DNA from 4 places in the Streptomyces sp. NPDC037273 genome. Region 1 is predicted to be linked to each of the others. Evidence: riboswitches for the same ligand, from Rfam matches in the RefSeq annotation. Region 1 holds a riboswitch; each other region holds the start of a gene.
What was found. A riboswitch is a leader RNA that binds a small molecule or an ion and turns the genes downstream of it on or off. The one in region 1 is predicted to bind cobalamin.
Positions count from the first base shown of each region.

Region 2: linked by a shared signal. The riboswitch ahead of ACZ7G1_RS32310 (cobalamin biosynthesis protein) and the one ahead of cobN (cobaltochelatase subunit CobN) in region 1 are both predicted to bind cobalamin.
Region 3: linked by a shared signal. The riboswitch ahead of ACZ7G1_RS33275 (ABC transporter substrate-binding protein) and the one ahead of cobN (cobaltochelatase subunit CobN) in region 1 are both predicted to bind cobalamin.
Region 4: linked by a shared signal. The riboswitch ahead of ACZ7G1_RS01765 (energy-coupling factor ABC transporter permease) and the one ahead of cobN (cobaltochelatase subunit CobN) in region 1 are both predicted to bind cobalamin.

Region 1 covers NZ_JBVJVO010000006.1:416,972-420,146, reverse strand. The annotation lists gene cobN (cobaltochelatase subunit CobN) at 1-1,667, opposite strand, end outside; cobalamin riboswitch at 1,714-1,839, opposite strand; gene ACZ7G1_RS19475 (cobalamin biosynthesis protein CobG) at 1,923-3,167, shown strand; gene ACZ7G1_RS19470 (precorrin-8X methylmutase) at 3,164-3,175, shown strand, end outside.
Region 2 covers NZ_JBVJVO010000016.1:133,958-137,132, forward strand. The annotation lists gene ACZ7G1_RS32310 (cobalamin biosynthesis protein) at 1-868, opposite strand, end outside; cobalamin riboswitch at 904-1,043, opposite strand; gene ACZ7G1_RS32315 (hypothetical protein) at 1,158-1,379, opposite strand; gene ACZ7G1_RS32320 (inorganic phosphate transporter) at 1,396-2,661, opposite strand; gene ACZ7G1_RS32325 (alpha/beta hydrolase) at 3,046-3,175, shown strand, end outside.
Region 3 covers NZ_JBVJVO010000017.1:132,887-136,061, reverse strand. The annotation lists gene ACZ7G1_RS33280 (HD domain-containing protein) at 1-616, shown strand, start outside; cobalamin riboswitch at 609-744, shown strand; gene ACZ7G1_RS33275 (ABC transporter substrate-binding protein) at 787-1,761, shown strand; gene ACZ7G1_RS33270 (FecCD family ABC transporter permease) at 1,758-2,828, shown strand; gene ACZ7G1_RS33265 (ABC transporter ATP-binding protein) at 2,825-3,175, shown strand, end outside.
Region 4 covers NZ_JBVJVO010000001.1:397,816-400,990, reverse strand. The annotation lists gene dhaL (dihydroxyacetone kinase subunit DhaL) at 54-674, shown strand; gene ACZ7G1_RS01770 (PTS-dependent dihydroxyacetone kinase phosphotransferase subunit DhaM) at 755-1,141, shown strand; cobalamin riboswitch at 1,226-1,458, shown strand; gene ACZ7G1_RS01765 (energy-coupling factor ABC transporter permease) at 1,487-2,185, shown strand; gene ACZ7G1_RS01760 (energy-coupling factor ABC transporter substrate-binding protein) at 2,206-2,658, shown strand; gene cbiQ (cobalt ECF transporter T component CbiQ) at 2,665-3,175, shown strand, end outside.

The DNA.
Region 1 (3,175 bases):
AGCGGGATGTCGCCGAGCGCCGCGTCCGGGCCGCAGGCGGCGGACAGGCCGGCGTTCTTGCCGGGCAGCCACTCCAGGTTGCCGTGCTTGCCCAGGTGGACCATGGCGTCGGCGCCGAAGCCGCCGTCCTCGGCGCGGGCGGCGATCCAGCGGTAGGCGGCCAGGTAGTGGTGGGACGGCGGGAGATCGGGGTCGTGGTAGATCGCGATCGGGTTCTCGCCGAAGCCGCGCGGCGGCTGGATGAGGATCAGCAGGTTCCCGCGCCGCAGCGCGGCCAGGACGATGTCCCCCTCCGGGTTCCGGGACCGGTCGAGGAACATCTCGCCGGGCGCCGGCCCCCAGTGCTCCTCGACCTGCTCGCGCAGCTCGGCGGGGAGTTCGGCGTACCAGCGCTTGTAGTCGGCGGCCGGGATGCGGACCGGGTTCTTCGCGAGCTGCTCCTCGGTGAGCCAGTCCTGGTCGTGGCCGCCGGCCTCGATGAGGGCGTAGATCAGCTCGTCGCCGTCGCCGGAGACCAGACCGGGCAGCTCGGCCTCGGGCCCGAAGTCGTAGCCCTCGGCGATCAGGCGGCGGAGCAGCGCGACCGCGGAGGCGGGGGTGTCGAGGCCGACCGCGTTGCCGATGCGGGAGTGCTTCGTCGGGTACGCGGAGAGGACGAGCGCCAGCTTCTTCTCGGCGTTCGGGATGTGGCGGAGCCGGGCGTGCCGGACGGCGATGCCGGCGACGCGGGCCGCGCGCTCGGCGTCGGCGACGTACGCGGGCAGGCCGTCGGCGTCGATCTCCTTGAAGGAGAACGGGACGGTGATGAGCCGGCCGTCGAACTCGGGCACGGCGACCTGGCTGGCGGCGTCGAGCGGCGACAGGCCCTCGTCGTTCTCCTCCCACGCCGAGCGCGAGCCGGTCAGGCACAGCGCCTGGAGGATCGGCACGTCGAGCGCGGCCAGCGCCCCCGCGTCCCACGCTTCTTCGTCGCCGCCGGCCTGCGCCTCGGCGGGCTTCGTGCCGCCGGCCGCGAGGACGGTCGTGACGATCGCGTCGGCGCCGCCGAGGGTGGCGACGAGCTCGGCCTCGGGGGCCCGCAGGGACGCCACGTACAGCGGCAGGGCCTGGGCGCCGGCGTCCTCGATCGCGTCGCAGAGGGCGCCGACGAAGGCGGTGTTCCCGCTCATGTGGTGGGCGCGGTAGTAGAGCACGGCCACCGTCGGGCCCTCGGTGCGGCGCGGGGTGCGCTCCAGCGGGCCCCAGGTGGGGGCGGCCGCCGGGGCCTCGAAGCCGTGGCCGGTGAGCAGGACGGTGTCGGAGAGGAAGCGGGCCAGCTGCTCCAGGTTCGCCGGGCCGCCGTGCGCCAGGTAGGCGTGGGCCTCGGTGGCGACGCCGACGGGGACGGTGGAGGCCTCCATCAGCTGGGCGTCGGGGGCCTGTTCGCCGCTGAGGACGACGACCGGCTTCCCGGCGGCGCGGATCGCGTCGATCCCCTCCTGCCAGGAGCGGAGCCCGCCGAGGAGGCGGACGACGACGAGTTCGGCCTCGTCGAGGAGGCCGGCGAGGTCGGCGAGGGGAAGGCGGGCCGGGTTGGCGAAGCGGTACTCCACCGGTCCGGTCGCGGCGGCGTTCGCCGCGCGGGCGCTGAGCAGGTCGGTGTCGGAGTGCGACAGCAGGAGCAGCATGGCGTGCGCAGGCCTTCCTCGGGGTTGTCCGCGCCCCGGGTGGTCGTATGGATGGCAGGAGTTCCTGACTCACCCGTGCCGGCTCGGCCGGTACGGGCTCACAGTGGCGGGACCGCGCCGGATTCTCACCGGGCTTCCTCCCCGGGGTCCTGGGACCCCATGCCGATCTGCATCCTAGATCGTGGCGCGGACAGGCCGAAGAGAGCCGGGGAGTCGGCCGGATCACACCCGGTGAGCGGCCCGTTCCCCGTGGGTATGCTCGCCGCCATGCCGCCCACCCCACCCTCGACGCCCGAGCGGAACGAACCCCCCGCAAGGGACCGTGGCGACGCCTGCCCCGGGGCGCTGCGCCTGCACGCCGCCGACGACGGCGGCCTGGCCCGACTGCGCCTCCCCGCAGGCAGACTGACCGCACGTCAGGTCGAGGCGCTGGCGGACGCGGCGGAGTCCCTGGGCGACGGGTCGGTCAGCATCACCTCCCGGGGCAACGCGGAGCTCCGCGGCCTCGCGGACGGCTGCGGCGCGGAGCTCGCCGCGCTGCTCGCGGACGCGGGCCTGCTGCCCTCGTCCACGCACGAGCGCGTCCGCAACATCGTCGTCTCCCCCGCCGCCGGCCTCGACGGACTCGGCGGTCCCGAGGTCCAGTTGTGGGCCAGGGAACTCGACGCCCTCCTCTGCGCCGAACCGTGGGCGGCAACGCTTTCCGGCCGTTTCCTCTTCGTCCTCGACGACGGGCGCGGGGACGTGGCCGGGCTCGGCGGAGATGTGACCTTGGTCGCAGTGGAGGGGGAGTCGGCGCTCCTGTACGTCGGCGGGCGGGCGTTCCGGGTCGCCGGAGCCGACGCCCCCCGCGCCGCGCTCGCCGCCGCCGGGGCCTTCCTGGACGCCGCACGCACGGCCGGAACCGGCGCCTGGCGGGTCGCGGAGCTCCCCGAGGGGTACGCCCCCGGCCTGGCGGACGCCCTCGACCGGGCGGGCATCACGGCGCAGCCCGTGACCCCGGCGGAATCGCTGCTGCTCTACGGGCCCCCGCCCGCCCCCGGCCCGCTCGGCCCCGCCGCCCACTACGTCCTCGCACCCCTCGGCCGCCTCACCGCGGCCCAGCTGCGGGCACTGCTGCCCGCCGAGGAGGTACGGCTGACGCCGTGGCGCGGCGCCGTGATCGTGGGAACGTCCCCGAACCGCCCCGGACTCGCCGAGCACGGCCTCATCACCGACCCCGGCTCCCCCTGGGTGAACGTCACCGCCTGCACCGGCCGCCCCGGCTGCGCCAAGTCCCTCGCGGACGTCCGCGCCGACGCCGCCCCGGGCCCCGTACGCGGTCTCCCCGTCCACTACTCCGGATGCGAGCGCCGCTGCGGCCACCCGCACGGCACCTGGGTCGACGTCGTCGCCACCGCCGACGGCGCCTACCTGGTGGACGGCGTCCCCACCCCCCGTACCGCCCTGCCCGAAGCAGTCACCACGGCCCGCACGGCCACCCACCCGCTGACGAGATGAGCGAGAGC
Region 2 (3,175 bases), on a different contig from region 1:
CGGCGACCTCGACGGCCCGCCCCTCCCCGTTGAGCACGGGCCGGTGCTCGACCCGGCCGCCGTACGCGAGGGTGCCGCCGAGCCGCACGCCGAGGGAGCCCGCGAAGGAGGCCTCGACGGGTCCTGCGTTGGGGCTGGGGTGCTTCGCCGCGTCCGCCCGCCAGGCCCGTACGGCCCCGCGCGGGTTCCCGCCGGCGACGGTCGCCAGGGCGGCGGTGAGGCGCGCCCCGGGCCAGCCGGCCACGTCGTCGAGCCGGGCCGAGGCCCAGCCGAAGCGGCGCAGCCGCGGCGACTTGTGCCCGACCATCGCGTCCAGGGTGTTGACGGCCCGGAAGCCGACGAGTCCCGGCACGCCCGCGACGGCGCCCCAGAACAGGGCGCCGACCACCGCGTCGGAGGTGTTCTCGGCGACGGATTCGACGACCGCGCGGGCCATCGCGGGACCGTCGAGGGAGTGCGGGTCGCGCCCGCAGAGGTGGGGCAGCCGCTCGCGCGCCACCTCCAGGTCCCCGGCGGCCAGCGCGCCGCCGATGGCGCGGGCCTCGCGCCCCAGGGTCGTCCCGCCGACGACGGCCCAGACGGCGGCCGCGGTCAGGGCGACGGAGGCGGCGCGGCTGCCCCGTACCGTACGGGCGGCGAGGGCGCCGGCGGCGGCGGTGGTCCCGGCGCAGACGGCCGTGTGGAGGGCTCCCCAGCCGCGGTGGTCGTGCCACAGGGCCCGTTCGACGCCGGCCGCCGCCCGGCCGAACGCGGCGACGGGATGGCCGCGGCGGGGATCGCCGACGAGCCGGTCGACGGCGAGGCCGAGGGCCGCTCCGTACGCGAAGACACCGGTGGCTCGGGAAACGCTGCGGCTGCAGCCGGGCATGGCGCTATGTCCTCACTCAGGGTCCGCGCCCTGGATCGACGTGACCGGCGGCGAGAGTTCCTGACTCCCGGACCCTTCGGATCCGGTCACAGTGGCGGGACCGCGCCGGATTCGCACCGGGCTTCCTCTGCTGCCGCCGTAATGGCCCCGGAAGTCCACCACGGGCCGAGAACACCCGTCAACTCACCCTTGACCTGCGTCGCGTCACTGTGCGGAGCACCACAAACACGACGGCCGGGCGGCCCGCTCCCGAAGGTGCGGACCGCCCGGCCGAGGTAACCGGGGACCGTCAGGCGACGATCAGGTAGATGCCGTACGCCACGGCCGCCAGGCACAGGGCGAAGCAGGCGTAGGCGCCGGTGCGGGCCAGGACGGCGGAGCCGCCCTGGGCGGCGGCCTGCTCCTGCTTGGAGAGGCCGATGATGCCGAGGGTGAAGAGGCCCACCAGGGCGACGGTCGCCACGAGGCTGACTCCGAAGACGGAGCCGAGGGCTGCCCAGTCGATCTTCATGCTTGGTTCCAGTTCCTTAGACCGCGGCGGCGGGGGCCGGGGGAGCGGCAGGGTCCGTGGGGACCGGCGCGGGGATGGTGGTCTTGAGGTCCTCGTCCGCGACGGCGGCGACGGAGCCGGCCGGCGGCGGGGTGACGGCGGCGATCGCGGTGGTGACCACGCCGTCGGCCTCGGCCTCGGCCTCGACGTCGTTGACGTTGGTGTGGTCGACCACCTGGCGGCGGGAGATCAGCCAGATGCCGAGGCAGGAGGCGACCAGGAAGGCCGCGACCGTGTAGACGCCCCAGTCGCCCTGGCGGGCGATGTACTCGGCTCCCGCGGCGACCAGGCCGGCGGCCGGCAGGGTCAGGCCCCAGGCGACGAACATGCGGGTGGCCGTCGACCAGCGGACGACGCCGCCCTTGCGGCCCAGGCCCGCGCCCATCACGGCACCGGAGACGGAGTGCGTGGTGGAGAGGGAGAAGCCCAGGTGGGAGGAGGCCAGGATGACCGTGGCCGCGCTGGTCTGGGCGGCGAAGCCCTGCTGCGGCTGGAGGTCCGTGAGGCCCTTGCCCATGGTGCGGATGATGCGCCAGCCGCCGAGGTAGGTGCCGAGCGCGATCGCCAGGCCCGCGGACACGATGACCCAGACCGGCGGGTTGGAGCCCGGGGCGAGGGTGCCGCCGGCGACCAGGGCGAGGGTGATGATGCCCATCGTCTTCTGGGCGTCGTTGGTGCCGTGGGCGAGGGAGACGAGGCCGGCGGAGGCGATCTGGCCGACCCGGTAGCCCTTGGCGGTGTGCTTCTCGTCGGTCTTGGCGCCGATCTTGTACGTCAGCTTCGTGCCCAGCATCGCGGCGATGCCCGCGACGATCGGAGCGGCGATGGCCGGGATGAGGACCTTGGTGACGACGACGTCGCCGTTGACACCGCTGACGCCGATCGAGGCGATCGTCGCACCGATGAGGCCGCCCATCAGCGCGTGGGAGGAGCTGGACGGCAGGCCGACCAGCCAGGTCACCAGGTTCCAGAGGATCGCGCCGACGAGCGCGGCGAGGATCACTTCGGGCTGGATGCCCTCCTCGTTGACCAGGCCCTTGGAGATCGTCTTGGCGACCTCCACGGACAGGAACGCTCCGACGAGGTTCAGAACGGCGGACATGGCCACCGCCGTCTTGGGCTTGAGCGCACCGGTCGAGATGGTCGTGGCCATCGCGTTGGCGGTGTCGTGGAAACCGTTCGTGAAATCGAACACGAGAGCTGTCACGACCACAATGGCGAGCAGCAGCGTGATGTGTTCCATTTACCCAGGCAATCGTTTGACGTCAGTGGCTCGTCGAACGTAAGCAACCTGGGTGAACGGAAGATGAACTGGGGCGGGCGACGTGGTGTCCCTAACCGGTGTCAAGAGATTCCGCTTAGCCCTTCGGCGGGCCGGCTGTCCACGATGCGGTCACCCCGCAACCCCGGGTAATCCGGGGCCTCACGGGACACACGCGACCTGTCCCGCTTCCTCCCCCGGCACCCCGTTCCGCTCCCTGGACCGGACCATCCGACCGGGGGACCCCGCCGAGGAGATCCATGTCACTCCCCGGGGGCCCCTCCACCCGCTCCGCGCACCCGCTCCGCGCACCCGGCCCGGCTCCCTCCGGTGGCACCGCGCCGCGACCCTGCCGACACTGGGATCGTGCGCCCGGCTACAGCGACGGCAGCGGCCGTCACCACCCTGATCGGTGTCGGCGCGGCCGCGGTAGTGGCCGGCCGGTACGCCAGCGACGTCGCCCTCAAGGCGCCGTCCGGACGTCCCCTGCCCGGAG
Region 3 (3,175 bases), on a different contig from region 1:
CGACAGCAAGCTCGCCACCGCCGCCACCGAACTCGTCCGCGACACCACCGGCGACCTCGTGTACGACCACTCCCGCCGCGTCTACCTCTTCGGCGCCCTCCAGGGCCGCGCCCGCGGCCTCGCGTTCGACCCCGAACTGCTCTACGTCGGCGCGATGTTCCACGACCTCGGCCTCGGCGAGAAGCACCGGGGGAGCGGCCGCCGCTTCGAGGTCGACGGGGCCGAGGAGGCCGCCGCGTTCCTCCGGGGCCAGGGCGCCGACGAGGACGCCGTCCGCCGCGTCTGGACCGCCATCGCCCTGCACACCACCCCCGGCGTACCGGAGTTCATGGAGCCCGAGGTGGCGCTCGTGACGGCCGGAGTCGAGTACGACGTGCTCGGCATCGGCTACGACGACCCCGCCGCCGTCACCCCGGAGGACCGGGCCGCGATCGTCGCCGCCCACCCCCGGCCCGACTTCAAGAACCGCATCCTGGCGGCCTTCGCCGAGGGCATCGCGCCCAAACCCGGCACCACCTTCGGCAACGTCAAGGCCGACGTGCTCCGCCACTACGTGCCCGGCTTCGTCCCCGGCGACTTCGTGAGCACCATCCGCGACTCGTCCTGGCCCGAGTGAGAGACTGGCCGGGACCAACGGGCGGCAGGACCCAGGAAGCCGGTGCGAATCCGGCACGGTCCCGCCACTGTGACCGCCCCCCCCCGTCGGGGCGGAAGCCAGGAACTGACCTGCCGCCTTCTCACCGCCGATCGGGGACGTGGAAATCCCCGGAGGAGGCCTGTTCCCGCATGTCCTGGCGCCGCCCGCTGCTGTCCGCAGCCGCACTGATCCCCCTGCTCGCCGCCTGCTCGGCCGCCCCCGAGGCCGCCGCGCCCGCCGCGAAACCCGCCGCGGGATTCCCGTACACCGTCACCAACTGCGGAGTGACGACCACCTACCAGGCGCCGCCGAAGCGCGCGGTCGCCATGAACCAGCACGTCACCGAGATCATGCTGGCCCTCGGCCTGGAGAAGTCGCTCGTCGGCACCGCGTACCTCGACGACGCGATCCTGCCCGCCTACAAGAAGGCGTACGACTCCGTCCCCGTCCTGGCGAAGGAGTACCCGTCCAAGGAGGCGCTCCTCGCGGCCAATCCCGACTTCGTGTACGGCGGTTACTCCTCGGCCTTCTCCGCCAAGGACGGCCGCAGCCGTGACGACCTCGGGCGCTCCGGCATCCACACCCGGCTCAACACCGAGTACTGCCCCACGGGTTCGCCCTCCGTCGAGGACCTCTACCGCGAAGTCCGCGAGACCGGCCGCACGTTCGGCGTCGGAGACCGGGCGGAGGCATGGATCCGGCAGGCCCGCGCCGGCGTCTCCGCCACCGCGAAGCGGCTCGCCGGCGTCGAACCCGTCTCCGTCTTCGTGTACGACAGCGGCGACAAGACCGCCTTCACCGCGGGCGGCAAGGGCATCGGCGACGAGCTCATCACCCGCGCCGGCGGCCGGAACGTCTTCGCCGACCTCGACAAGGCCTTCGGCGACGCCACCTGGGAACAGGTCGTCGACCGCCGCCCCGAGGTCGTCGTGATCTACGACTACGGCTCCACCACCGTCGAACAGAAGAAGAAGCGGCTCCTCGACGACCCCGCGCTCAAGGACGTCCCCGCGATCAGGAACCGCAGGTTCGCCGTCCTGCCGCTCTCCGACACCGTCCTCGGCGTCCGCGTCCCCGCCGCCGTCGACAAGCTCGCCGCCCAGCTCCACCCCGCCGCCCGGTGACCGCGACCCTCCCGCCGGCCCGGACGACTCCCGTCCGGGCCCCGGCCCCCGCGCGCCCCGTCCGGTACGCGCTCGTCGTCGCCGGACTCGTCCTCGCCCTCGCCGCCGCCGCGCTCGCCTCCCTCGCCCTCGGCTCCGTCCGCGTCCCGCCCGGCCAGGTCCTCGACGCCCTCACCGGGCGGGCGGGCCCCTCGCCGTACCGGACGATCGTGCTCGACGTACGCCTGCCCCGGGTCCTCCTCGGGACCGTCGTCGGCGCCGGACTCGCCGTCGTCGGCGCCGTCCTCCAGGCCCTCGTACGCAACCGGCTCGCCGACCCCTTCCTCCTCGGGATCTCCTCCGGAGCCTCCGCCGGCGCCGTCCTCGTCCTGGTCCTCGGCATCGGGGGAGGGGTCACCACCACGCTCGCCCTGCCCGCCGGAGCCTTCGCCGGCGCCCTCCTCGCCCTCGTCCTCGTCTACGGGCTCGCGCGCCGCGGCGGGACCATGACCGGCACCCGGCTCGTCCTCGCCGGAGTCGCCGTCTCCTACATCCTGTCCGCCCTCGCCACCCTGCTCCTCGTCGTCGCCGGCCGGCCCGAACAGTTCCAGGAAGCCCTGTACTGGTCCCTCGGCGGACTCGGCAGCGCCCGCTGGGACACCCTCGCCCTGCCCGCCGCCGTCCTCGCCCTCGGCGTCGGCGCCCTCCTCGCCCTCGCCCGCCCCCTCGACCTGCTCCTCACCGGCGAGGAGGGCGCCACCGTCCTCGGCCTCGACACCGCCCGCTTCCGCGCCGCCGTCTTCGTCCTCGCCTCCCTCGTCACCGCCGTCATGGTCGCCGCCAGCGGAGCCGTCGGCTTCATCGGCCTGATGGCCCCGCACGCCGCCCGCCTCGCCGTCGGCGCCCCGCACCGCCGCCTCCTCCCCGTCGCCGCGCTCGGCGGCGCGCTCGCCCTCGTCCTCGCCGACCTCGGCGCCCGGACCGTCGCCGCGCCCCAGGACATCCCCGTCGGCGTCCTCACCGCCCTCACCGGCGGCCCCTTCTTCCTCTGGCTGATGCGCCGCCGCCCGGAAGGAACACCCGCGTGACCGAGCTCCGCCTGCACGGACTCTCGTACGAGAAGCGCCTCCGCTCCGTCGACCTCACCGTCCGCCCCGGCGAGACCGTCGGCCTCATCGGCCCCAACGGCAGCGGCAAGACCACCCTCCTGCGCTGCGTCTACGGCACCCTCACCCCCACCGCGGGCCACGCCGCCCTCGACGGCGACGACCTCCACGCCCTCGGCCCCAAGGCCCGCGCCCGCCGCGTCGCCACCGTCCCCCAGGACAGCGCCACCGAGTTCGAACTCACCGTCCGCGAACTCGTCGCCCTCGGCCGCTCCCCGCACAAGCGGTTCTGGGAGGGCGACACCGGCGAGGACCACGCGCGCGTGGAC
Region 4 (3,175 bases), on a different contig from region 1:
GTGGGGACACGGGCGAGGTCGCAAGGGGAGAGGGAGAAGGAGATGGTGGGGGCATGACGGAGACCTTCGGTGCGGAGTTCCTGGTGCGCTGGCTCGCGGCGGTCGCCGCGGCCGTCGAGCGCGAGGCGGACCGGCTGACCGAGCTCGACTCGGCGATCGGCGACGCCGACCACGGCGCCAACCTCAAGCGCGGCTTCGCCGCCGTGACCGAGACGCTGGCCAAGGAACCGCCGGCCTTGCCCGGAGCGGTGCTCACCGCCGCCGGGCGACAGCTCATCTCCACCGTCGGCGGCGCGTCGGGGCCCTTGTACGGGACGCTCCTCCGCCGCGCCGGGAAGGCCCTCGGCGAGGACGAGCGGATCGGCCGCGCGCGGCTCGCCGACGCGTTGGGCGCGGGCGTCGCCGCGGTGTCCCAGCTCGGCGGCGCGCAGGTCGGCGACAAGACGATGCTGGACGCGCTGACGCCGGCCGTGGAGGCCCTGCGGGACTCGTTCGGCGCGGCGCGCCGGGCGGCCGATGAGGGTGCCGTGGGGACCGTACCCCTGGTGGCCCGCAAGGGCAGGGCGAGCTACCTGGGCGAGCGGTCCGTCGGGCATCAGGACCCGGGTGCGACGTCCTCGGCGCTGCTGTTCGCGACGCTCGCGGAGACCGCGGACGCGGAGGGGGTGTCGTGAGCGGGGAGGGCGGCTGTACGGCTCCGGAGGCGGGCGGGGCGCGCGGGGGTCCGGCGGGTGCCGGTTCCGCGCATGTCGGCATCGTGCTCGTGTCGCACAGTGCGGCGGTGGCGGGGGCGGTGGCCGAGTTGGCGCGGGGGCTCGCGGGCGGTGGGGAGCTGGCGCCGGTGGCGCCGGCGGGCGGGACCGCCGACGGGGGGCTCGGGACGAGTTCCGAGCTGATCGCGGAGGCGGCGAAGGAGGTCGACCGGGGGGCCGGGGTGGCGCTCCTGGTCGATCTGGGGAGTGCCGTGCTCACCGTGAAGGCCCTGCTGGCCGAGGGGGACGAACTGCCCGAAGGGGCGCGTCTGGTGGACGCGCCGTTCGTCGAGGGGGCGGTCGCGGCGCTGGTGACGGCGAGTGTCGGCGGGGACATCGAGGCGGTGGTGGCGGCGGCTTCGGAGGCGTACGGCTACCGCAAGGAATGAGGCGCGGAGGCGTACGTACACCGCCGGGAACGGGCCTCGGGGGTGGGTGCGCGGAGTGACGGAGAGGCCGCACCGGGTGGCGACCGTGTTGTGATGTACCTGGTCAACGCACTAATGTCGCAGGGCCTTGGTGTACGGGAAACCGGTGAAGTACCGGTGCGGCCCTCGCCACTGTGATCGGGAGGTCCGGCTCCACCCCCGCGGGAACGCCCTCGGGGAAGCCACTGGACCGCGACGGGAGACCGTCGGGGTGTGGGAAGGCGGAGTCGGACGGCATGACCGTCAGCCAGGAGACCGGCCAGGGTGCGTTGTCCATCCACGAGGTGCTGGAGAGGTCTCCCGACCATGCATATAGCCGAGGGGTATCTTCCCCCTGCGCACGCCGCCGCCTGGGGCGTCGCGGCCGCCCCGTTCGTCGTCCACGGGGTCCGCGCGCTGACCCGCGAGGTGCGGTCGAACCCCGAATCCACCCTGCTGCTCGGCGCGTCCGGCGCCTTCACGTTCGTCCTCTCGGCGCTCAAGTTGCCTTCGGTGACGGGTAGTTGCTCCCATCCGACCGGTACGGGCCTGGGCGCGATCCTGTTCCGGCCGCCGATCATGGCCGTCCTCGGCACGATCACCCTGCTGTTCCAGGCGCTGCTGCTCGCCCACGGCGGCCTCACCACGCTCGGCGCGAACGCCTTCTCGATGGCGATCGTCGGGCCCTGGGCGGGTTACGGGACCTACCGGCTGCTGCGGAAGTTCGGTACGCCCCTGATGGTCGCCGTCTTCTTCGGCGCGTTCGTCGCCGACCTCTCCACGTACTGCGTCACCAGCGTGCAGCTGGCGCTCGCCTTCCCCGACCCCGGCAGCGGCGTGCCCGGCGCGCTCGCCAAGTTCGGCGGGATCTTCGCGGTGACGCAGATTCCGCTCGCCGTCAGCGAGGGCCTGCTCACCGTGCTCGTGATGCGGCTCCTCACCCAGTCCAGCAAGGGTGATCTGACCCGCCTGGGCGTGCTCCCCCGCCCGCGCACGGAACTCCAGGACGAGGCGGCCACCCGATGAGCCCCAAGATCAGCCGCAAGATCAGCCGCAACGCGAAGATCAACGGCCTGCTGCTGCTCGTCGTCGTCGCGCTCGCGGTCCTGCCGCTCGTGCTCGGCCTGGGCGACCACAAGGAAGCCCCGTTCACCGGCTCCGACGCGGAGGCCGAGACCGCGATCACCGAGCTCGAGCCCGACTACGAGCCCTGGTTCAGCCCCCTGTACGAACCGCCGTCCGGCGAGATCGAGTCCGCGTTGTTCGCCCTCCAGGCGGCGCTGGGCGCGGGGGTCCTTGCGTACTACTTCGGCCTGCGGCGCGGGCGGCGGCAGGGGACGGCGCTGGCGGCGAAGGCCGGAGGGGCGGCTGAGGCGGATGGGGCGGGTGAGGTGCCGGCCGAGGGGCCCGGCTCCGCCACGACGGCGGCCGACGGCCCCGACGCGCCCGCCGACGGCGACCGCGCTGCCGGTCGTGACACCCGCGGGCCGGGGGCGTAGGCGTTCATGCTGCCGATCGACGCGGCGGCGCACAGCAGTCGCTGGCGCTCTCGCCATCCGGCCGAGAAGGCGCTGCTCGGGTTCGGGCTGACGTTGTGTGCGGTGTGTCTGCCGCCGTGGCCGGGGGCGGTGCTGGTGGCGGCGGTGACGCTGGGGGTGCTGCTGGGACCGGCGGGGGTGGCGGGGCGTCAGCTGTGGCGGGCGTTCCGGGTGCCGCTGGGGTTCTGTGTCACGGGCGCGGTGCCGCTGCTGTTCGAGGTGGGCGGGGCGCGCGGGATGGTGGCGTGGGCGCCCGGTGGTGCGGTGCACGCGGGTGAGTTGTTGTCGCGGACGGCGGCGGCCTCGCTGGGGGTGCTGCTGTTCGCGTTCACGACGCCGGTGTCGGACGTGCTGCCGCGGCTTGTGCGGGCGGGGGTGCCGGCGCCGGTGGTGGACGTGGCGCTCGTGATGTACCGGATCATCTTCCTGCTGCTCGACTCGCTGTCCAAGATCCGGCAGGCGCAGGCGGCCCGGCTCG